2 regions of the Heyndrickxia sp. NPDC080065 genome follow, and region 2 is predicted to be linked to the other one. Evidence: a T-box and tRNA genes for the amino acid it is inferred to sense, from the RefSeq annotation. Region 2 holds a T-box; the other holds one or more tRNA genes.
The links. A T-box is a leader RNA that pairs with one kind of tRNA and senses whether it is charged. The one in region 2 lies ahead of tyrS (tyrosine--tRNA ligase), so its partner is inferred to be a tRNA-Tyr.
Positions count from the first base shown of each region.

Region 1: it encodes a tRNA-Tyr, which carries the amino acid that the T-box ahead of tyrS (tyrosine--tRNA ligase) is inferred to sense. The anticodon was not compared.

Region 1 is NZ_JBNNWS010000012.1:174,036-182,530, reverse strand. Features, by position in the region: partial or broken rRNA gene ACQKP0_RS16115 (23S ribosomal RNA) at 1-37, shown strand, start outside; rRNA gene rrf (5S ribosomal RNA) at 152-268, shown strand; tRNA gene ACQKP0_RS16105 (tRNA-Asn) at 276-350, shown strand; tRNA gene ACQKP0_RS16100 (tRNA-Ser) at 354-446, shown strand; tRNA gene ACQKP0_RS16095 (tRNA-Glu) at 459-533, shown strand; tRNA gene ACQKP0_RS16090 (tRNA-Val) at 564-639, shown strand; tRNA gene ACQKP0_RS16085 (tRNA-Met) at 649-722, shown strand; tRNA gene ACQKP0_RS16080 (tRNA-Asp) at 761-837, shown strand; tRNA gene ACQKP0_RS16075 (tRNA-Phe) at 855-930, shown strand; tRNA gene ACQKP0_RS16070 (tRNA-Thr) at 935-1,010, shown strand; tRNA gene ACQKP0_RS16065 (tRNA-Tyr) at 1,023-1,107, shown strand; tRNA gene ACQKP0_RS16060 (tRNA-Trp) at 1,115-1,188, shown strand; tRNA gene ACQKP0_RS16055 (tRNA-His) at 1,199-1,274, shown strand; tRNA gene ACQKP0_RS16050 (tRNA-Gln) at 1,315-1,386, shown strand; tRNA gene ACQKP0_RS16045 (tRNA-Gly) at 1,390-1,464, shown strand; tRNA gene ACQKP0_RS16040 (tRNA-Cys) at 1,472-1,545, shown strand; tRNA gene ACQKP0_RS16035 (tRNA-Leu) at 1,552-1,633, shown strand; gene ACQKP0_RS16030 (hypothetical protein) at 1,797-2,063, shown strand; gene ACQKP0_RS16025 (hypothetical protein) at 2,094-2,321, shown strand; gene ACQKP0_RS16020 (response regulator transcription factor) at 2,812-3,501, shown strand; gene ACQKP0_RS16015 (HAMP domain-containing sensor histidine kinase) at 3,498-4,766, shown strand; gene ACQKP0_RS16010 (ABC transporter ATP-binding protein) at 4,903-5,664, shown strand; gene ACQKP0_RS16005 (FtsX-like permease family protein) at 5,675-8,011, shown strand; gene ACQKP0_RS16000 (HAD family hydrolase) at 8,405-8,495, shown strand, end outside.
Region 2 is NZ_JBNNWS010000014.1:71,668-86,307, forward strand. Features, by position in the region: gene ACQKP0_RS17480 (sensor domain-containing diguanylate cyclase) at 1-1,055, opposite strand, end outside; gene rpsD (30S ribosomal protein S4) at 1,460-2,062, shown strand; gene tyrS (tyrosine--tRNA ligase) at 2,146-3,405, opposite strand; T-box leader at 3,454-3,675, opposite strand; gene ACQKP0_RS17495 (transglycosylase domain-containing protein) at 3,803-6,673, shown strand; gene ezrA (septation ring formation regulator EzrA) at 7,173-8,867, shown strand; gene ACQKP0_RS17505 (cysteine desulfurase family protein) at 9,162-10,310, shown strand; gene thiI (tRNA uracil 4-sulfurtransferase ThiI) at 10,307-11,515, shown strand; gene ACQKP0_RS17515 (small, acid-soluble spore protein, alpha/beta type) at 11,625-11,822, shown strand; gene mbcS (acyl-CoA synthetase MbcS) at 11,950-13,530, shown strand; gene rarD (EamA family transporter RarD) at 13,727-14,640, shown strand, end outside.

The DNA.
Region 1 (8,495 bases), on a different contig from region 2:
GAGCTGACGAATACTAATCGGTCGAGGACTTAACCAATTTGATTCAAAGTTATGAACCGTTATTTCTCCTATATCTAGTTTTGAAGGAATGAATTAAAATTTCTTCTTGAAAAAATCTCAAAAACATGTATAATAATATATGTCCATAAGGTTTGGTAGCAATAGCGAGAAGGTCACACCCGTTCCCATCCCGAACACGGAAGTTAAGCTTCTCAGCGCCGATGGTAGTTGGGGGTTCTCCCCCTGCAAGAGTAGGACGCTGCCAAGCGTATTATTCCGCAGTAGCTCAGTGGTAGAGCTATCGGCTGTTAACCGATCGGTCGTAGGTTCGAATCCTACCTGCGGAGCCATAAGGAGAGCTGTCCGAGTGGCCGAAGGAGCACGATTGGAAATCGTGTAGACGGTTAAGAGCTGTCTCAAGGGTTCAAATCCCTTGCTCTCCGCCATTTAACTTATGTGGCCCGTTGGTCAAGCGGTTAAGACACCGCCCTTTCACGGCGGTAACACGGGTTCGAATCCCGTACGGGTCACCATTTTATAAATAACATTAGAATATACCTAATGGAGGATTAGCTCAGCTGGGAGAGCACCTGCCTTACAAGCAGGGGGTCGGCGGTTCGATCCCGTCATCCTCCACCATAATATTATCGCGGGGTGGAGCAGTCTGGTAGCTCGTCGGGCTCATAACCCGAAGGTCGCAGGTTCAAATCCTGCCTCCGCAATTAAGTAAGTTATTTTCAATAAACATTGAAAATACTTCGGTCCGGTAGTTCAGTTGGTTAGAATGCCTGCCTGTCACGCAGGAGGTCGCGGGTTCGAGTCCCGTCCGGACCGCCATTTTAAATAATACATAAGGCTCGGTAGCTCAGTCGGTAGAGCAATGGACTGAAAATCCATGTGTCGGCGGTTCGATTCCGTCCCGAGCCACCATTTAGCCGGCCTAGCTCAATTGGTAGAGCAACTGACTTGTAATCAGTAGGTTGGGGGTTCAAGTCCTCTGGCCGGCACCAGTTTCACATTGTGGAGGGGTAGCGAAGTGGCTAAACGCGGCGGACTGTAAATCCGCTCCCTCAGGGTTCGGCGGTTCGAATCCGTCCCCCTCCACCATTTACATAGGGGTATAGTTTAAAGGTAGAACTAAGGTCTCCAAAACCTTCAGTGTGGGTTCGATTCCTACTACCCCTGCCAAAATATTATGGCGGTTGTGGCGAAGTGGTTAACGCATCGGATTGTGGCTCCGACACTCGTGGGTTCGATTCCCATCAATCGCCCCATATATTTTCACAATGTATTCTGAAATGAATATATTATTATTGGGCTATAGCCAAGTGGTAAGGCAACGGACTTTGACTCCGTCACTCGTTGGTTCGAATCCAGCTAGCCCAGTTTGCGGAAGTAGTTCAGTGGTAGAACACCACCTTGCCAAGGTGGGGGTCGCGGGTTCGAATCCCGTCTTCCGCTCCAATAATAAGGCGGCATAGCCAAGTGGTAAGGCAGAGGTCTGCAAAACCTTTACCACCGGTTCGAATCCGGTTGCCGCCTCCATATTATGCCGGTGTGGCGGAATTGGCAGACGCGCACGACTCAAAATCGTGTTCCGTGAGGAGTGTCGGTTCGACCCCGACCACCGGTATCAAATTTTAACTAAAACCCGCATTTTTTCGCGGTATAACAAGGATTGTGAGTTTAGTCTTTATGACTGGACACGCAATCCTTTTATTTTGGTCGTGTCTAATAATCGTGTGCGTAAAAATATTGTGCTACCACCTTTATTAACCTTAAAGGAGTGTAGAGAAATGGCAAAAAGAAGAACCATTATTGTGGAGTTACACGAAGAGGAACAGCCATTATTAGTTAGTGGCGGTGAGGACTTTCAGACCTGCGTGAATGATAGCTTGAAAAATAGCCATGATGTTAATAAAGGGCTTCATATCTATAAAGATATTTTGTCTGACTCAGACCTAATAAAGACTATTTTCAAGACAAGTGAAGAAAGAGATAGGCTAATTCAAACATTGAAGAGCAATGTATATAGTAGGGCCTTTAATTTCTTAAAAAAATAAAAATTTTACACAATGCAATATTGTCTTGAAATGGATATGACTTGTTCTAAAAGCATACGTGAAGAGTATTATAAATACTTAAATATGATGCCAGTAGAATATAATCAAAAAAGTCTTCTATTACAAAAGAAAAGTGCTATTAAAGGTATTGATTATATATTAAAAGCACTTGAGAATGTAAAGTCACAATCATATCCTATTAGCTTAAGAAAGATAAAAAATGCTTTATTAGATGATATTTCAGATTATGTGCAATAAGTATAATTTTGTAAGTATAGTAAACTCAACATCACCCATGTGTTGCCACATATACTCTGCACATCGTGAAGGAGTAGCACTGCTGAAGCTAATATAATATTTAGAACCCTTGGAAATGGCTTATAAACGGCATTTTTAAGGGTTGTTTTAGTGTTAGAATAGATATATAAGCGAAGATTCCGATGTATTTTAGGATAGAAATATCAAATTCTACTTAAGTGGAAATGGATTTTTAAAATAATAATTTTCAATGAGCATTCAATTGGGGGCGGGATCTCTTTTCTTATGTCCCCTTGTCCTAATTTTCTTGTCCAGGGATGTGTTCTTTGTCTTTTTTTCATTCCATATAGTTGTATTATAGTATTTTATAAATTTACTTTTTGTTAAATATGTAAGAAAATCCATTAATTTATATCTACTTATCGAACTTAATGTATACTGTAGATATCCTGTTAAACAAGTAGGAAAGTCTTTTTCTAGGAGAATTATGATGAAATTAGATTGTTTAATTGTTGATGATGAGATTGCTTTGGCTGAAACAACTTCTGAATATTTTAATATGTTCGAAGTCAAAACAGCATTTGTTACAAATGCAGAGGGGTGCGAGATTTTTTTGAAGGAGCATGAGCCATCATTGATTCTATTAGACATCAACCTTGGTAATGAATCAGGGTTTGATTTGTGTAAAAAATTGCGTAAAACAACGCAGGTTCCGATTCTATTTATAAGTGCTCGCTCTAGTGATGACGACGTTCTAATTGCGCTTAACATAGGTGGTGACGATTATATTCAAAAGCCATATACACTCAGTATTTTGCTAGCAAAAGTTAAAGCAGTACTCAAAAGATATGGCAATGGTTCTAGTAACCAGCAAGAAGTTGTAGAGTTTGGAGAAATCCAAATTGATACAAAACTTCATCGTGTTCGAGTAAAAGGGTTGGATATTCAACTAAAAACGATGGAATATAAACTTCTGTATTATTTGGCGAATAATAAAAACCGTATTGTTACCAAAGATGAATTGTTTCAAAATGTTTGGGGAGATTCCTTTGTCGGGGATGGGACCCTAAACGTACATATTCGACATTTACGCGAGAAAATTGAAGAAAATCCAAAGGACCCGCAATTTATAAAAACGGTATGGGGAACAGGGTATGTGTTAGAGGATACTAAGCAATGAGAATAAAACTACTAATGGTTACCTTTGTGGTTCTTATTGCTACAGGAATTACTTTCCCAATAATTATGATTAACAAAAAAAATATTTCAGAAGTGAATATTATAGCTATTAATGAAGTAGTGAAAACTGTCGAAAAAAATTGGGGACAAATTAATAAAGAAACACTTAAAAACAGTAGTTTTAACCAATCGCTTATTATTATAGATAACTTGGAAAACGTAATTTATCAAACACCTGATACTCAGTTTACCAATGTATACGATGCCATCAAAAATAGAGATTCGATTATAGATGTGTTTCAAAAAGATGAAGTTGTAGGGAAAATTATTATTCACAATAACGAACAAGAAATAGTGCAAAAAATGAAAAAGGAACTGGTTGTATCATTTGTTTTAATAGTTGGTCTATTAATAATTGTTAGTATTATTCATTTTTCCTATATTTATAAAACGTTATTTCAACCGTTTCAGCAACTTCAACATTTCGCGGCGAATGTCGCTAGAGGTAATCTAGATATTCCTTTAAATATGGACAAGAACAATTACTTTGGCGCATTCACTGAAAGTTTTGATTTATTACGTGAGGAACTCTATGCTGCTCGTCAAAGAGAGTATGAATCCAACCGTAGCAAGAAAGAGCTTGTAGCCACAATAAGTCATGATATTAAGACACCTATTGCTTCGATAAAAGCGGTAAGTGAGTTAATGCTTATGCAAATAAAAGATGAAAAGCTTATAAAGCACGTAAATATAATCAATTCAAAAGCAGAGCAAATTAACTTACTTGTTACGGATATGTTTCACGCTACTTTAGAAGAACTACAACAGTTAAAATTAACAGTAACTGAGGAATCGAGTGAAGTACTTGTTGAAATGATTGAAAATGTCAATTACGATCATCAAATCTTTTATGATCCAGTTCCACCTTGTATAATTTTAACTGATCCCGTACGAATGCAGCAGGTAATTGATAATATTATTAGTAATTCATATAAGTATGCAGGAACAAAAATCTTGATTAATTTTCAAATTATTCAGGATTATCTTGAACTTCATATTCAAGATTTTGGACCGGGAATTAGCGAAAAAGAATTGCCGCTACTGTTCAATAAATATTATCGAGGAAAAAATGTCGAAGGCAAGAATGGTTCAGGACTTGGGCTTTATATATCGAAGTACTTCATGGAAAATATGCAAGGCCAAATTAACTGTTTCAATCGAGATGATGGATTTACTGTAGTCTTGAAAATAAAGCTTGCTTCCTAATTAAGGAATAATTAAGAATTCCGCAAAGACTTAATAAGAATTCATTTTGTAAGCTAAGACTGTAATCTTTATTACGGTCTTTTTTTTGAGTTAAAAATACATACATGAGTTTAATAAAGGGAGAGTGTTAAAAAACATGACAAAGACAATACTTATAACTAAAAAACTAAGTAAAACCTTTTCGAGCGGTGGATTTCAGCAGCATGTTTTAAAAAATTTAGATATCAGTTTATTTGAAGGGGATTTTACTATCATAATGGGTAGTTCAGGATCTGGAAAATCGACTTTTCTTTACGCATTGAGTGGTATGGATAAACCAACGTTAGGAGAAATTGATTTTGGTGGGAAAAATTTAGCTAAACTAAACAATGATCAACTAGCTATATTTAGAAGAAATAATTGTGGTTTTGTATTTCAACAAATATATTTACTAGACAATATGAGCGTACTCGATAATGTACTTGCAAGTGGTCTTTTAGTAAATAAGAATAAGCGTGAACTCGTACAAAAAGCGAAAGAATTATTAATACAAGTAGGGATTAATGAACATGCATGGTCTAAATTTCCGACACAACTTTCGGGTGGTGAGGCGCAACGTGTTGGGATTGTTCGTGCATTAATTAATAGTCCGAGAATACTTTTTGCAGATGAACCAACCGGTGCATTAAACTCTGCTTCTAGTGATAGTGTGTTAGATGTTTTAACAAATGTAAATCAAAACGGGCAAAGTCTTGTCATGGTCACTCATGATATGAAAACCGCATTACGCGGAAATCGAATTTTATATTTACGAGATGGTGTCATTTGTGGAGATTTGCAGTTAGGTAGATACAGTGAACAAAATAATATAGAACGGCAGGAGAAGCTCCAACATTTCCTAGCAGAAATGGGGTGGTAAGGTGAAAGTCATGAACCTAGCCATGGCGAATATTAGAAAAAGTAAATATGCAACGGTTTCTTTATTTATATTTATTTTAATTGCTGGGCTACTTCTTAACATGGGTCTAATGGTCAATACTCAACTAAATGCATTTTTTGATCAGAAAAATGAACAATTAAAAGATCCTCATGTAACATTTGTAATGGATCAAGCAAGTTATCATTCAGCTCATAATGAATATTTAGCAAATTATTCAGGAATAAAAGAAACTGAAACAGAAGAGATTATTGATATGCACGTTGCAAAAGTTATTTTCGGTAACGGTGAATTAACGGATAGTTTTGTTATTTTAAATGCGGATACCAAACGTACTATTGGACCGTTAAATTTAATTGAAAGGCTGACTACAACGAGTATCAATGATATTTATGTACCTTACATTTTTAAAACAAATGGGGGATATAAATTAGGTGATGACTTTACCATCACATATCAAGATAGAGATTATGATTATCGAATTGCTGGTTTTTTAGAAACAACGATGATGGGTACAAATAACAACGGCGTTATGAAATTTATGTTAGTAGAGAACGCCTATCAATCACTAGCAGACGAACTAGGTCATCAATCAAAAGGGTTGATTATATCTGTAGTTATGGAAGACAAAAAACAATCTTCGAAGTTAATAAATGATTTTTTTCAAAATGTAAAGAAACCTCAAGTAGAGGAATCAAATTCTTACATCTGGGGTTTAGATATTGAACAGCTTAAAAATGTTGATTCATTAACTATTAATATTATTGCTACTATATTAATAGCTTTTTCGGCAATTATTGTGATTGTCTCATTAATTGTCATTAAGTTCCGTATTTCAAATAATATTGAAGATGAAATGGAAAATATAGGGATACTGAAATCGATTGGCTATACAAGTAGGCAAATTCTTTTATCAATTATACTTCAGTATTTCTTAATTACTCTTAGTGCTAGCATTGTAGGAATTGCATTGTCATATGCTCTTATGCCGTTAATTGGAAATATTATTTCAACTTTATCTGGATTAATCTGGATTCATAGCTTTGATATTATTATTAATTTAATCAGTATTTTCTTTGTGACGTTGTGTGTTGTAATCGTGACATTACTATCAGCCTTTCGAGTACGAAAAATTCTACCTGTTGCAGCTCTTCGTGGAGGTATTCAGACACACAGTTTTAGAAAAAATTACATTCCTTTGGAAAAAGCGAAAGGTAGTCTCCATTTTTTACTTGCTATTAAGTCAATGTTGGGAAATGTGAAACAAAATATCATGATACTTTTAATTATTATGGCGTTAACTTTTGTTACGGTCTTTTCAGTAGTGCTGTATTACAACATTGCTTTAGACAAGACCGCATTTGTTAACTTATTCGAAACAGAACCGTCAAATGTATATATAGCAGTTAAGCCAGATGCGGACACAAGGGAACTCCTGAGTGACATTGAAGAAATGGATCATGTAAGAAAAGTAAATATATTCGACACAATTAAATTGAAAATTGATGGTAAAGACGTATATACAAATGTTACAGATCAATATAATCAGTTAGATAATAATATTGTTTATGAGGGGCGTCAGCCAAAGTATGAAAATGAAATATCCATCTCCTGGGTAGTATCAAGTCAAATCAATAAAGGAATTGGTGATACGGTTGACGTAGAATATGGGGCTGAAACAAAGAGTTATTTAATAACGGGTCTTAGTCAAATAATTGGTGATTTTGGACGGACAGCATCATTAACAATGGAAGGCATTCAGCAATTACAACTAGATTATAAAGGTACTACACTTTATGTATATTTAGATAATATATCGAACAATGACTTTATTCATAATATCCAAAAACAGTACGGAGATAATATAGTTGAAACATTAGATATCGATAAAAAAATAGAAAGCCAAACAAGTATGTATACAGATGCAGTGTTTGCTATTATGGTGATTGTTTTAACAATTACTGTTTTAGTTGTTGTAATAATCTTATATCTTGTCATTAAAACGATGATTACAAAGCGTAAGAAAGAATTTGGCGTCATGAAGGCAATAGGTTATTCAACGTTTCAACTGATGAATCAAATATCCATTAGTTTGCTACCTATAATCATTACAGGCGTTGGTATTGGTGGTTTGTTAGGAATATTTTTCACTAATCCTATGTTTTCAGTATTACTTTCAAATGCAGGTATTAAACGTCTGGAATTTATTATTCATTTACCGATTATTGCAATGGTTTGTGTAGGTATCCTTATTTTATCTTACATTGTTTCAATGGTTGTATCTTTAAAAATTAAGAAAATATCTGCTTACAGTTTAATTACAGAATAATGAGAATTAGTATAAAGTGCGCCAGCAAAAAGCTAACATTTTGCTAACGCAATCCAATGAAAAACGATAAATTCTCGTTAAAGATATTGCAGACATAATTTAGGGAAATCTTGATATACCGCACTCTCTTTATATACCGTTAAAGAAATAACACACTTTCACCTTACGGGTGGCACGATGCCAAGTTTAAAATTACATTCTAAATAATTATTTCTAAAATAGTACTAGAGTGCGAAATTTAACATTTTCGCACTCTTATTTTTTATTGCTGATTAGATTTCAGGTTCATTACATTATTTTAATTTGTCCTTATTTTTCGACATAATCACTTATCACAAAATATTTTTGATAATATTGGAAAGAGAGAGAATAAAATTTAGGGGAGTGTTTGTTATAAAGGCAATTATTTTCGATTTTGATGGAACATTAGCGAATACCTTACCAATTTGTTATTATGCTTTTCAGACTGTTTTTAAAGAGTTTG
Region 2 (14,640 bases):
TCGATATCTAAAAGTATAAACGTACCTTCCTCATCCTTTTGCATAGAGTGTTGTATTTGATTATTAAGAAAATTTTTTTCGAAAAGCTGTGTTAAATGATCCGTTATAACCATCTTTTCTAATTCTTCTCTTAGCATGGAATTGGTAACTGCCAATGTTGAGTGATGGATCAGTGATTGGAACAATTTATACATATCGAAGGTAAAGTAATACGGTTGTTCATGTAAAACAACACAGAACCCCTTTAAGGTATTCCCTTCCAGCATTGGCACTGCCATTAAAGAAGCATAAGAAAAGGACTCGTCATTCAAAAGATTCCCTAAATTACTATAATAAAGAGATTCTTTTTTCTTTCGAATATTGTCAGTGATAAATTCTATACATGCTTTCCCAGCAGTGCAGTGGAAGAAACTGCTGCTTTCTTTCAAAATAGAGATTTCATCATAATTTATCAAAACAAATCCTATGTTAGAGACACAAAAGGATTTTAATATTTGGGCTTTAAGAAATTGTAAGGTCTCATCTAATTTAGAGAAAGAATTTAATCGATGTGAAGTATCATTAATAAGCTGTAAATCCGCTATTAATCGTTGTGATTGTTCGTATAATTTGGCATTTTCCAACGCACTTCCTGCTGTAATCGCTAGTAATCTAATGAACTCCTCTTCACTGTTTTGAAAAATAACTGTAGAAAATGATATTACTTGAAGTATACCGTATACTCCTTGTTTACCACATAATGGAGCATATAAAATGGTTTGATTGCAAGAAAAATTTTTGTCGATGCGAATTTCTCCAGTAACAAAAGATTCCATTATTACATCATCTGCAAGATCAAATTGAAATTCTTTAATAGGTAAATTTTTATCATGGTTTGTATCATTTGAAAGCAATAAAGTATATTCAAAATGTGGAAATACCCTCCTAAGGGTTTTTATTATCTCGTCTAATACAATATCTACATTCATTGAAGAATGGAACTTTTCGGTTACACGAAATAACTCTTTGAATTTTTTTTCTTCATTTATAATGTTAGAAAGCTTACTTATGTCCATATGTAATCACCTATCATTAGTAGTTTGCAAATAACTAGTATTGATACATTATACCTATGTGATTTTAGGAATATAGTACTATTATACTATATATTAGCATTTTTTGTATAAAATTTACTAAAATATAATAATTGTTGTACGGTATATTCTATTGACTTTATCTTTCTAAGGACATATAATGAAGTTTGTGTAAAATAATGCAGCCTTTGCGGACAACTTTATGATCGTATTTTGTTCCCATTTTAGATTTCATATTAGAAGTTTCTAACCTCTAATATCTAGAATGAGGTGTATCGCGTAACCCTCTGCTGCTAGGGCGATGGTACATGAAAACATCATACACTTAATTTTTGTTCACACCTGTTTTTATTTTACAAAATAAAAACATAAAGGAGGAGTCTTAAATGGCTCGTTATACTGGTCCAAGTTGGAAATTATCTCGTCGTCTTGGCATTTCACTTAGTGGTACTGGTAAGGAATTAGAAAAACGTCCTTATGCACCTGGACAACATGGTCCTAACCAACGCAAAAAACTTTCTGAATATGGTCTTCAATTGCAAGAGAAGCAAAAGCTTCGTCACATGTATGGTGTAAATGAGCGCCAATTCCATAACACTTTCGTGAGAGCTGGAAAATTGAAAGGTAAACATGGTGAAAACTTCATGATTCTTCTTGAATCACGTTTAGACAACCTAGTATACCGTCTTGGGTTAGCTCGTACTCGCCGTCAAGCTCGTCAGCTTGTTAACCATGGTCATATTCTTGTTAATGGAAAACGTGTTGATATTCCATCATACCGCGTAGCACCTGGTCAAACAATCGGTGTTCGTGAAAAATCTCGTAACTTATCAATCGTCAAAGAAGCGATCGAAGTAAATAACTTCGTTCCTGAATTCCTTACATTTGATGCTGATAAACTTGAAGGTACATTCACACGTTTACCAGAACGTTCTGAATTACCAGCTGAAATTAACGAATCATTCATCGTTGAGTTCTACTCTCGTTAATTTTTCAAAAAACACTTGCGATTATGCAAGTGTTTTTTTGATCAAAAAAAATAAAGACGAACCAAGATTGGTTCGTCTTTATTTTAATATCTAATTAAGAAGTATTTCTTTTTCCCTCTTCTAATTATTGTAAACTGACCTTCGATTCGATCTTGTTCGGAAATCATATATTGTACATCTGTGTTTCGATCCCCGTTAATATAGATCGCTCCATTTTGAATATCTTCACGTGCTTGGCGTTTCGAAGGAGAAATTTTTGCTTCTACCAATAAATCAACAAGTCCAATTTCTTTATTATTGTTGTAATCAAATGAAGGAACATCTTTAAATCCTTGTTTGATTTCGTCAGCGGATAATTCCTTTACCTCGCCGCTGAAAAGGGCGTCGGTAATTTTAATCGCCTGCTTTAAGGAATCATCTCCATGTATTAAGCGAGTCATTTCTTCTGCTAATGCTTTCTGTGCTTTACGTAGATGCGGTTCTTCCTCAACTGATTTTTCAAGTGCTTCAATTTCCTCGCGGGATAGGAATGTAAAATATTTAAGATATTTAATTACATCAGCATCAGCAGTGTTAATCCAAAACTGATAGAATTCGTATGGTGATGTTTTAGCTGGATCCAGCCAAATCGCACCACTTTCTGTTTTTCCAAATTTTGTTCCATCTGCTTTAGTAACAAGTGGAATCGTTAGACCGAAGGCTTTTGCACCATCTGAAGTCATTTTACGAATCAGCTCTAAACCTGTTGTAATATTTCCCCACTGATCACTTCCACCGATTTGCATTTTACAATTATGATTTTGATATAGGTGATAGAAGTCAATAGCTTGTAAGATTGTATAAGTGAATTCAGTAAATGATATTCCTGTTTCAAGTCTTGAAGCAACCGTATCCTTCGCTAACATATAATTGACACCAATGTATTTTCCATAATCACGTAAGAACGTAACTAAATCCATCGTACCATCCCAATCATAGTTGTTTACCATGATTGCACCATTTTCGCCTTCAAAATTGAAAATATGCTCAAGCTGATTCTTAATACAACTTACATTATAGTTAACCGTATCTAATGTTTGCAGCTTTCTCTCTTCTTTTTTTCCACTTGGATCGCCAATTAATCCTGTCGCTCCACCAACAAGGACAATCGGACGATGGCCTTCTTGTTGAAATCTTCGTAATGTAAGAAATGGAAGTAAGTGACCAATATGCATACTATCTGCTGTTGGATCAACTCCACAATATAGTGAAATTTTTTCTTTATCTAATACTTCTTTAATACCTTCTTCATCGGTTTGCTGGTAAATAATACCTCTCCATTGTAAATCTTCTAATAAACTCATTTCATTCACTCCTATCCAATAAAATAAAAAAGTCCCTTCGTATAAATACGAAGGGACGATTATGCATCGTGGTACCACCCAACTTGAGAAAAGCAAAACTTTTCTCCACTCAACTTCTATAACGGGTTCTCCGTTTACTGCTACTATTATTATTCACAGTAAAAGCTCCAGGACGTAATTCATCTAAACTATTTGTGCCGATTTTCACCGAACATCGACTCTCTAAGTAACAGGGATAGTTTGACTACTTCTTCCTCTCTAAGCCATTCACTATTTAAACTTAATCTATTCTACACACATTTAAAATTAATTGTCAAATGATTTCAGAAAAATAATGATTTTAGTATTTCAATATTCAATTTATGCTATAATGAATTTGATTTTGAGGGGGTATTTGATGGGTGGAAAAATGAATAGATTATTAGGAATTTTCAAGGAATCATTATTTGTTTTTCAAAATGAAAAGTTACAAAAAAATTCAAGAATTACTTTCGGAGTTATTTGGAATTTAATATTAATATTTTTTATCTTGATTGTTATAGGCGGCTTCTTTGCAGGAGGTGTAGCTGCAGGATATTTTGCCGCATTAGTAAAAGACGAACCAATTCGTCCATATACTAAAATGAAAAAAGATATATACAATTATGAAGAAACTTCACAGCTCTACTTTGATAATAATGTTTATTTAGGAAAGGTAAAATCCGATTTAGAGCGTGAAGAAGTAAAAATTGCTAATGTCTCAAAATATTTAAAAGATGCCCTTATTGCTACCGAGGATAAATATTTTTATGAGCATGACGGCATTGTTCCGAAAGCACTGTTTCGTGCTGTATTTCAAGAAGTGACTAATTCCTCAACCCAAACTGGAGGAAGTACACTCACACAGCAAATTATTAAAAATCAAATCTTAACAAATGAAGTATCTTTTGATCGGAAAGCAAAGGAAGTGTTATTGGCACTTCGTTTAGAAAAGTTTTTTAAGAAGGATGAAATTTTAGAAGCCTACTTAAATGTCTCTACGTTTGGAAGAAATTCTTCCGGTCAAAACATCGCTGGTATTGAATCGGCAGCAGAAGGTATTTTTGGAGTTTCAGCGAAAAAATTAAACTTAGCTCAATCTGCTTTTATTGCCGGTTTACCGCAAAGTCCTTTTATGTACACACCTTTTACGAATGAAGGAAAGTTAAAAAGCAAAGAGGGCTTAGAACCTGGAATTAATCGGATGAAGCTCGTCCTTAGCCGTATGCATGAAAACGGTTATATTTCAGAGCAGCAATATGAAAAAGCTGTAAAATATAATATCGTGAAGGATTTTATCAAACCACAAAAAAGTCCAAGAGAAAAATACCCTTGGCTAACTTATGAAATTGAAGATCGTGCTAGAAACGTTATGGCCATAATATTAGCAGAAAAAGATGGTCACAAAGAAAAAGAATTAAATAAAAATAAAAAGTTATATGAAAAATATATAACCCTTGCAGACCGTGATATCCGGCAAAATGGCTATTCCATCCATACAACGATCAATAAAAAGATGTATGATCAAATGCAAAAAGTGAAAGATGAATTTAATGGATATGGTCCAAATAAAACGGTGACTAGAATTAATAAAAAAACTGGTGAAGAAGAATCGATTGTCGAGCCAGTACAAATAGGCGGTATATTAATAGAGAATAAAACTGGAAAAATTCTAAGCTTTGTAGGTGGTAGAGACTTTAAAAAAGAACAGATAAATCACGCTACACAAACCCGAAGATCGAATGGATCTACGATGAAACCATTACTAGTGTATGCACCCGCAATGGAAATGGGTGTTACATCACCCGGAACCGTCATTGCTGACTCGGATACTGGGATAAAAAACAATGGCAGAGCATGGCCAACTAATTTTTCAGGGAGATATTATGGTCTCGTAACAACACGAGAAGCTTTAGCGAAATCACATAACGTAACAGCCGTAAAAGTCTATCAGAGAATAGTTAATCAAAGGCCTGCACAATATCTAGCGAAAATGGGATTTTCAGATCTAGTACCTGTTGACTACGAAATCCTTTCAGCTGCCTTAGGAGGTTTAACTGAAGGAGTAACAGTGGAAGAAGATGTTAATGCTTATACAACCTTTGCGAATGATGGTCAATTTATTGATGCGTATTTAATCGATAAAATAGTGGATAAAGATGGAAAAACGATTTATAAGCATAAAGTAAAGCCAGTCAATGTATTCAGCCGCCAAACTTCTTATTTAATGTTAGATATGATGAGGGATGTATTTAGATATGGTACGGCTGCAAGTGTTCCAAACATGCTTAAATTTTCTACGGATTGGGCTGGGAAAACAGGAACGAGTAATGACTATAAAGACTCATGGCTCATTGGTTCTAATCCAAATGTCACGTTTGGTACTTGGATCGGCTATGATACTCCAAGTAGTCAAGTCCCAGGATATGATCAAAGGAACTATGCAATTTGGAGTAAACTCATCAATTCTGCCTATGATGTCGATCCAAAATTAGTTGCTCCTACAGAACGTTTTAAAATGCCAAGCGGGATTGTTCAACGCTCCTTCTGTGCGATATCGGGAATGCTGCCTTCTGAAGGCTGCTCTAATGCTGGTTTAGTAAGAACTGATTTATTCAATGCAAAATATGTACCAACTGAAACAGACAATAGTTTAATTCAAGGTAAATTTGTAACAATAAATGGGAAAAAATATTTAGCCCTTGATTCAACACCTGCAGAATTTTCGGAGGCTGGATTGATTTTAAATCCTGATTTTGTTAAAAAGATTTCAAGAGGCAATAACATTGATCCCGATCAAATAATTCCAAAAGATAATCCTCTTTGGAAAAAAATTCTTGCACCAGAAGATAAAATAAGTGATGATGGCAAAGCACCATCTCCAGTCAAACTATCTGTCTCAGGTACTACTATTTCATGGACGGCATCAGCAAGCAATGATGTTATTGGATATCGTATCTTTAGTAGTGGCGGTAAAAAAGTAGGTTCTATTAAAGCTGATACTAATTTATCTTTTACTCCGGGAAATGGAGAATTTTATGTAGTAGCAGTAGATATTGCTGGGAAACAATCAAGTCCTTCTAATGGAGTGAAAATTGGAGTTAATGATCCAAAGCAAGAAGAAAAGCCCGATAAAGAAAAGCCTGATAAAGATAAACCTAATAAAGAAAAGCCTGGAGATAACTCTGGTGATAAAAATGATGACGGCAAAAATTCTGGGGAAAATGGTAATTCTACAGGAAAGCCTTAATTAGAGAGATTAATTAATAATTTCATAATGTGAATTTACAAAGGTTGCACCAAAAGATCAGTAAAATTAGATCTTTTGGTGCAACCTTTTTTATGGTTTATGAAATATTAAAATATTCGCAATGTGGATAACTTTATAAAGAGCGAGGTTTACGTCTAGCGCAAGCAGCCGTCGGCTAGCGGATTTCTCCGTCTCCTCCCTACGATAAGTCAACATCGGCTCGAGAACTATCTCACCGTGTTTCCTTTATCTCAGTCGAAGACTACGAAATCCGTACGCTAGAGCTGCGGCGCTTGCGCTTTTGTTCATAATAATGATAACTAAATTATTTTGTTTTTTTAGCATTTGTGAAAAAAAGGGTAATAATGCTGTAAAAGTTGTAAAAAATGTTGAAATTAATAGTCACAAATTGTCGTTACATGGTATCATTAATACTACATACTAAAATAAGTAAATCGTATAAATATAGATTAGGAATGGACGGAACAGGGGGCTTACGATGGAGTTTATCATCGGTGCAATCGTAATTGTACTTATTTTACTGGTTTTTGGATTTGTTACCAGGAAAAAATATTATAAAGAAATAGATAAGCTAGAAGCGTGGAAAATTGATATTATGAATCGTCCCGTTACAGATGAGATGGGGAAAGTAAAGCAGCTGAACATGACCGGTGAAACAGAAGAAATGTTTGAACGCTGGAGAAAAGCTTGGGATGATATCGTTGCAACCGAGCTGCCCGAAGTTGAGGATCATCTTTTCGATTCTGAAGAATTTACTGATAAATATCGTTTTAAAAAGGCTAAAGAATCAAATCGAAGGATTGAATCTATTTTAAAAAGTGTCGAAACCAAGATTGAAAATATACTAGCTGAATTAAATGAATTGATTGGCAGTGAAGAAGCTAGCCGCGTTGAAATAGAGGAACTTAGTAATCAATACAAAATGATGAAAAAGACTCTTTTAATACAGCGTCATGTTTATGGTAAATCTATTCAAACATTAGAAACGAAATTGGATGCTTTATCAACAAAGTTCGATCTTTTTGAAGAACTTACTGAAAATGGTGATTATATAAAAGCAAGAGAAGTTGTTATTGTCCTAAAGGATGAAGGACAAACCCTATTAGAAAAAATTGAAAAAATTCCTGATTTACTGACAGAGGTTAGCACAATCCTTCCTTCACAATTAAATGAAATTGAAGAAGGTTTTAAAGAAATGATAGAGGAAGGATTTATGCTTGATCATTTACAAATTGATAAGGAATTAGAGAGTTTAAGAAAATCCTTGAATACATACACTGAATTGCTAGAAAATACGGAAGTACATGAAGTTGAAAATGGTATAAATGAACAAAAAGAAAAAATAGATGTTTTATACGAGCTGCTAGAAAAAGAAGTCTTTTCGAAACATTTTATTTTTAAACACCGTGATGAAACCCAAAACCAATTAAGGGAAATAAAAGCTGCAAATGAACAAATTAGAGTCGAAACAGAATTTGTCCGACAAAGTTATCAATTGGCTGAGGGGGAATTGGAAATCCCGAATAGTCTTGATAAACAATTATTAAAACTTATAAAACGATTTGAAGCACTCGAAACAAAAATAATGGAGGATCAATCAGCTTATACGATTTTAAGTGCTGATTTGAGTGAAATTCGAGAGGGTATTGAAAAAGTAGTTCAAGACCAGCAAGAATTCACATCACATTTACAAAATTTACGTAAAGATGAAATAGAAGCACGTGAAAAATTAGCTGATTTGAGGAAGAAAACTAGCGAGGCAATAAAAATTGTTTCAAAAAGTAATATTCCAGGTCTTCCAAATGATTATCAATTATTTATGGAAAAGGTTCATGAAAATATACAAAATGTCTTTAAGACTTTGAATGAAAAGCCTCTTAATATTAAAGCTATACAAGAATATTTACAACAGGCGATTGAGTCAGTAGACACTTTATACAACAAAACAGTAGAACTCGTTGAAACAGTGGTTTTAGTTGAAAAAGTTATTCAGTACGGTAATCGCTATCGGGCTCGAAATACAAAGCTTGCCGATGGTCTTCAAAGGGCTGAAGAGTATTTTAGAAGCTATGATTATCGTTTAGCATTAGAGGAAGCTGCATCAGCAGTGGAAGAAGTTGAACCAGGTGCCCTTAAAACAATTGAAGATATGATAAATCATGAAGAAATATAAGACGAATGTTCAGAATGCATTCGTCTTTATTCTTTATTAATAAGGCTTTGTTAATGGATACTGTTGATAAAATCCTCTGTAGGGTATGCGTGAAGCGATTTCTTTACGAAGTAAAACTAGCTGAACGTATACACTACAGATTTTATTAAAAACAATAAACTTGTTTAACAAAGCCATTAACAATAAAAAATGGTTATTTTTAGTTTAATGAGATTCCTCCATTTTCAATTTTTCTATCATATGTTATGATTTATCATTGAAATATTAAAAAGACAAGTTATGAAGGTGTAAAACATGATATATTTTGATAACAGTGCAACGACGAAGCCGTATGATGAAGTTATTGATGCTTTTACAAAGGTATCAAAAGATTTCTATGCGAATCCGTCTTCACTTCATAATTTTGGCGGGAAAGTAGAGATATTAGTCAAACAAGCAAGAAAACAGATTTCTGAGCTCCTGCATGTGAAAGAAAATGAAATATACTTTACTTCCGGCGGTACTGAAGGCAATAATTTAGCCATTAAAGGAACTGCCCTTCAATATCGTTCGCGTGGTAATCATATTATCACAACAAGGATTGAACATCCTTCGGTATATGAAGCTTGTGAACAGTTACAGCAATTAGGGTTTGAAATTACGTATTTACCTGTTAATAAACATGGTTTAGTAGAGTTAAATGAACTTGAATCGGCAATCAAGGATGAAACAATTCTTGTTTCAATCATGCATGTTAATAATGAGATCGGATCTATTCAACCAATCGAGGAGATTGGAAAATTGCTGAATAAATATCCAAAAATACTATTTCATGTTGATCATGTCCAAGGAGTTGGAAAGGTCCCATTAAATATCCACCAATCTCACATCGATTTTTGTACGATTTCAGCTCATAAATTCCATGGTCTTAAGGGAAGTGGGATTCTATATATTCGAAATGGTATTCGAATTTCACCTTTATTTTCCGGCGGAAATCAAGAAAATAAAGTGCGAAGCGGGACAGAAAATGTTGGTGGAATTGTTACTATGGCTAAAGCACTTCGATTAACAGAAGATAAGAGAAAACAAAAAGTAACTGAAATGATTGCGATTAGAGATTATTTGATAACAAACTTAAGTAGTATTGCCAATATACAAGTGCATACAGATGTTAATGCTGCTCCACATATTATTAATTTTTCTGCCATTGGTTTGAGGGGAGAAGTCATTGTCCATGCACTTGAGGCTGAAAGTATTTATGTTTCAACAACTAGTGCCTGCTCTTCAAAACAAAAATCAATTAGTAGAACCTTACAAGCTATTGGTGTAATCGAAAAGATTGCAGAAGGTGCAGTCCGCATTAGTCTATCTTATGAAAATACAATGGATGAAGCAATCATATTTATGAACAAATTAGAAAAAATATTAAATAATTTGAATGATGTAATGAGGGATACTAAGTGAAATATGATCGTATATTAATTAGATATGGAGAATTATCCACAAAAGGTAAAAACCGAAACCATTTTATCACCCATTTAAAAAGAAATATTCGTGGGGTTTTAAAGGAGTTTAAAAATATTAGTATTCAAGGCGGACATGATCGAATGTTTATCCTGCTAAATGGGGAAGACAGTAAACAGATCATGCAAGAATTATCGAAGGTATTCGGTATCCAATCCTTTAGCTTAGCCGTAAGAACAAATAAGAATATTGATGAAATGAAAGAGATTGGTCTAAAGCTCGTACAACAGCTTTATCACAACGGCGCAACATTTAAAGTGTCAACGCGTCGAGGAGATAAGACCTTCGAATATGATACAAATGAGATTAATCATGCGATTGGTTCGCATATTTTAATGAATATTGAAGGGCTGAAAGTAGATGTAAAAAAGCCTGATATTAATTTAATTGTAGATGTTCGAAAAGATGGCGTTTATTTATCAAGTGAAATTATTCAAGGTGCTGGAGGATTACCGGTTGGTTCTTCTGGGAAAGCCATGCTCATGCTTTCAGGGGGGATCGACAGTCCGGTTGCAGGATACTTAACAATGAAGCGCGGAGTAAAAATTGAAGCGGTGCATTTTCATAGTCCTCCTTTTACTAGTGAACGAGCGAAACAAAAGGCAATAGACCTTGCGAAAAAAATGGCGGCTTATAATGGATTTGTAAAAATGCATATTGTTCCATTCACCAAAATTCAAGAAATTATTCATAAGAAGATTCCGGAAGGGTATTCTATGACGGCAACTAGAAGATTGATGCTCCGAATTACTGACGAGATTAGAAGAATAAATAATGGCTTAGCAATTGTAACAGGTGAGAGCTTAGGACAGGTGGCGAGTCAAACATTAGAAAGTATGGTGGCAATCAATGATGTTACCACTACTCCAATATTACGACCATTAATTTCAATGGATAAGTTAGAAATTATCGATATTGCCCAAAAAATTGACACATATGATATATCCAATTTACCTTATGAGGATTGCTGTACTATTTTTACTCCTCCAGCACCAAAAACGCGCCCTAAATTGGATAAAATACAGCATTATGAAACCTATGTAGATTTTGATTCTTTTATAAAGGAAGCCTTGGAGAATGTTGAAACCATTATTGTTTCAACTGAAAATGAGAGTAGAAAAGAGGGTTTTTCTGATTTACTATAATATATATTGGATAACAATATATTTATATTTAAGGAAGAATTACCAAATGATATTTTGAATGAAGGCATGTGTTTTCGCACAATCTATACTCACAAGGAGGTGAAAACACATGCCAAACAACAATCAATTAGTAGCTCCTGGAGCACAACAAGCTATAGATCAAATGAAATACGAAATTGCTCAAGAATTCGGGGTAAATCTTGGTGCTGACACAACTTCACGTGCTAACGGTTCTGTTGGTGGTGAAATTACAAAACGTCTTGTATCAATGGCAGAATCACAACTAGGTGGTTACCAACAACATTAATTTAATAATATGGCTAAGGGAAGCGGATAACCGCTTCCCTTTTCTATGATTTACTTCCTTCTTGTTAATTATTTTAAATTTTAAAATTATTTAGTATAATAGAAATAAGTTGAAGGAGGTAATAAAAATGAAACGTGAAGACTTACTAGCCCCTAATAAATACAATATAGTTGAAGAAGTTGAGAAATTTGCATCTAACCTATCAAAAATTGCAATAATATGGGAGAATGATTTAGGAGAAACAAAAGAAATTACATATAAAGAATTGATGAGAAATGTGAATAAAATTGGAAATGTTTTCTTGGAAAGTGGACTTCAAGAAGGGGACACACTTTTAATTATCGTTCCAAGATTAATAGAAGCTTACCAGGTATATCTTGCAGCATTAAAAACAGGAATTGTCGTGATCCCTAGTTCTGAAATGCTTACATCAAAAGATTTGCAATACCGTATTCAACATGGTGATGTGAAGGGAGTTGTATCCTTCTATCCATATGCAGGTCAAATAGATGGCGTAGAAGAATCAAAACCTTTAAAAAGATTTATCATTGGAGAGAAAAGAAATAATTGGCTAAATTTAGAGGACTTAATGGATGGTGCTAGCGATTCCTTAGAGATCGCTAATACTTCTCAAGATAATATGGCGTTTTTATCCTATACATCTGGTACAACTGGAAATCCAAAAGGGGTTGTACATACTCATGGTTGGGGGTATGCACATTTACGAACTGCTGCCCCTCATTGGCTTAACATTCATGAAGATGATATCGTTTGGGCAACTGCTGGACCTGGCTGGCAAAAGTGGATTTGGAGTCCGTTTCTTTCCGTTTTAGGATCAGGTGCAACCGGCTTTGTTTATAATGGAAAGTTTGATCCAAAAGTTTATTTAAGTCTTCTTGATAAATATGATGTAAATGTATTATGTTGTACTCCGACAGAATATCGTTTAATGGCCAAGGTGGATCATCTGTCACAGTATCAATTAAAAAATATACACAGTGCAGTTTCTGCTGGTGAACCGTTAAACAGAGAAGTAATTGAAACGTTTAAAAAATATTTTAATATTATTGTTCGTGATGGGTATGGTCAAACGGAAAATACGTTATTAGTTGGAATTACTAAAGATATGGAATTGAAACCTGGATCGATGGGAAAACCGACACCTGGAAATCGAGTAGAAGTTATAGACGGAAACGGAGTTCCATGTAAAGTTGGAGAAGTAGGTGATATTGCAGTGCACATAGAAACGCCTGCTTTGTTTAAAAATTATTATAAAGATCCTGAACGAACTGCAATGCAATTTCGTGGTGACTACTACGTAACTGGAGACAAGGCTAAAATGGATGAGGACGGTTATCTATGGTTCGAAGGGCGTGGAGATGATATTATAATTAGTTCTGGATATACAATTGGTCCATTTGAGGTAGAGGATGCACTTGTTAAACACCCAGATGTCAAGGAATGTGCAGTAGTAGCAAGTCCAGACGAAATAAGGGGAAATATTGTAAAGGCATTTGTTGTTTTGCAGGAGGGTGTTGATCCAGAAAAGGAAGATTTAATTGAAAATTTACAAAATCACGTAAAAGAACTTACGGCACCATACAAATATCCACGTGCAATTGAATTTATTAAAGAGCTACCAAAAACAACATCTGGAAAAATTCGTCGAGTAGAGCTACGGCAGCGAGAACTTGAGAAAGTAAAATAATCATTCCATAATAATTAACAGATAGTTATATAGACTATCTGTTTTTTATATGAACATTTTTCCCCTGGCTAACCAAGGAATCCCCAATTTTCTTAAATGTCTAAAATTGTGGATAGAAAAGGGTTGTAATTAAGACTTTTTCAATTTACAATAATACTTATTTCGAAAATCTAAAGAATGAATTGAGGCGCATTAGATGAAACAAGAAGAGAAAATAGGAATTTTTTATGCCGCCTTTTCGTATATCATTTGGGGAGTACTTCCAATGTATTGGAAGTGGCTAAATAGTATATCAGCGGAAGAAATATTGGCAAACCGAATTTTTTGGTCATTTATATTTATGATTATACTCCTAATAGTGACAAAGAAGTGGAAAGTATTTATTCAAACATTGAAAGATTTAAAAATGAATAAAAAGGTGCTTTTTTCATTAGTGGTGGCATCCTTATTAATTACTGCTAATTGGTTTATTTACATTTGGGCTGTCAATGAGAATCACATAGTGGAAACCAGTCTTGGGTATTACATAAATCCTTTGGTGAGCATTCTTTTAGGAGTTTTTATATTAAAAGAAAGACTGAATAAAGTTCAAATTATATCCTTTTGTATTGCTGCTGTAGGGGTTTTAATTTTAACTGTATCATATGGGCAGTTTCCGTGGATATCCTTTAGTTTAGCCATTTCATTCGGTCTATACGGTTTGGTAAAAAAAGTTATCAAGGTTGATTCTGCTATCGGTCTTACACTTGAAACAATGACAATTGCTCCCATTGCATTTATTTATATGGTGTATTTGCTGTCCACCGGTCATCTTTCGTTTTTAGATGGAGATTTAAAAATAGATTTATTATTAATTGGAGCTGGAGCAGCAACAGCGATACCTTTACTTTTTTTCGCAAAAGGAGCACAAAAAATACCTTTATATTTGATTGGGTTTCTTCAATATATTGCTCCAACAATCATGCTGTTCTTAGGAGTCTTTTTATACGGTGAACATTTTAGCTTAGTCCATATGATTGCATTTATATGCATTTGGACTGCTGCAATTGTTATCTCTGTAGGAAATTCAAAATGGTTTATTGGTATGATAAATAGAATGAAAAAAGATAA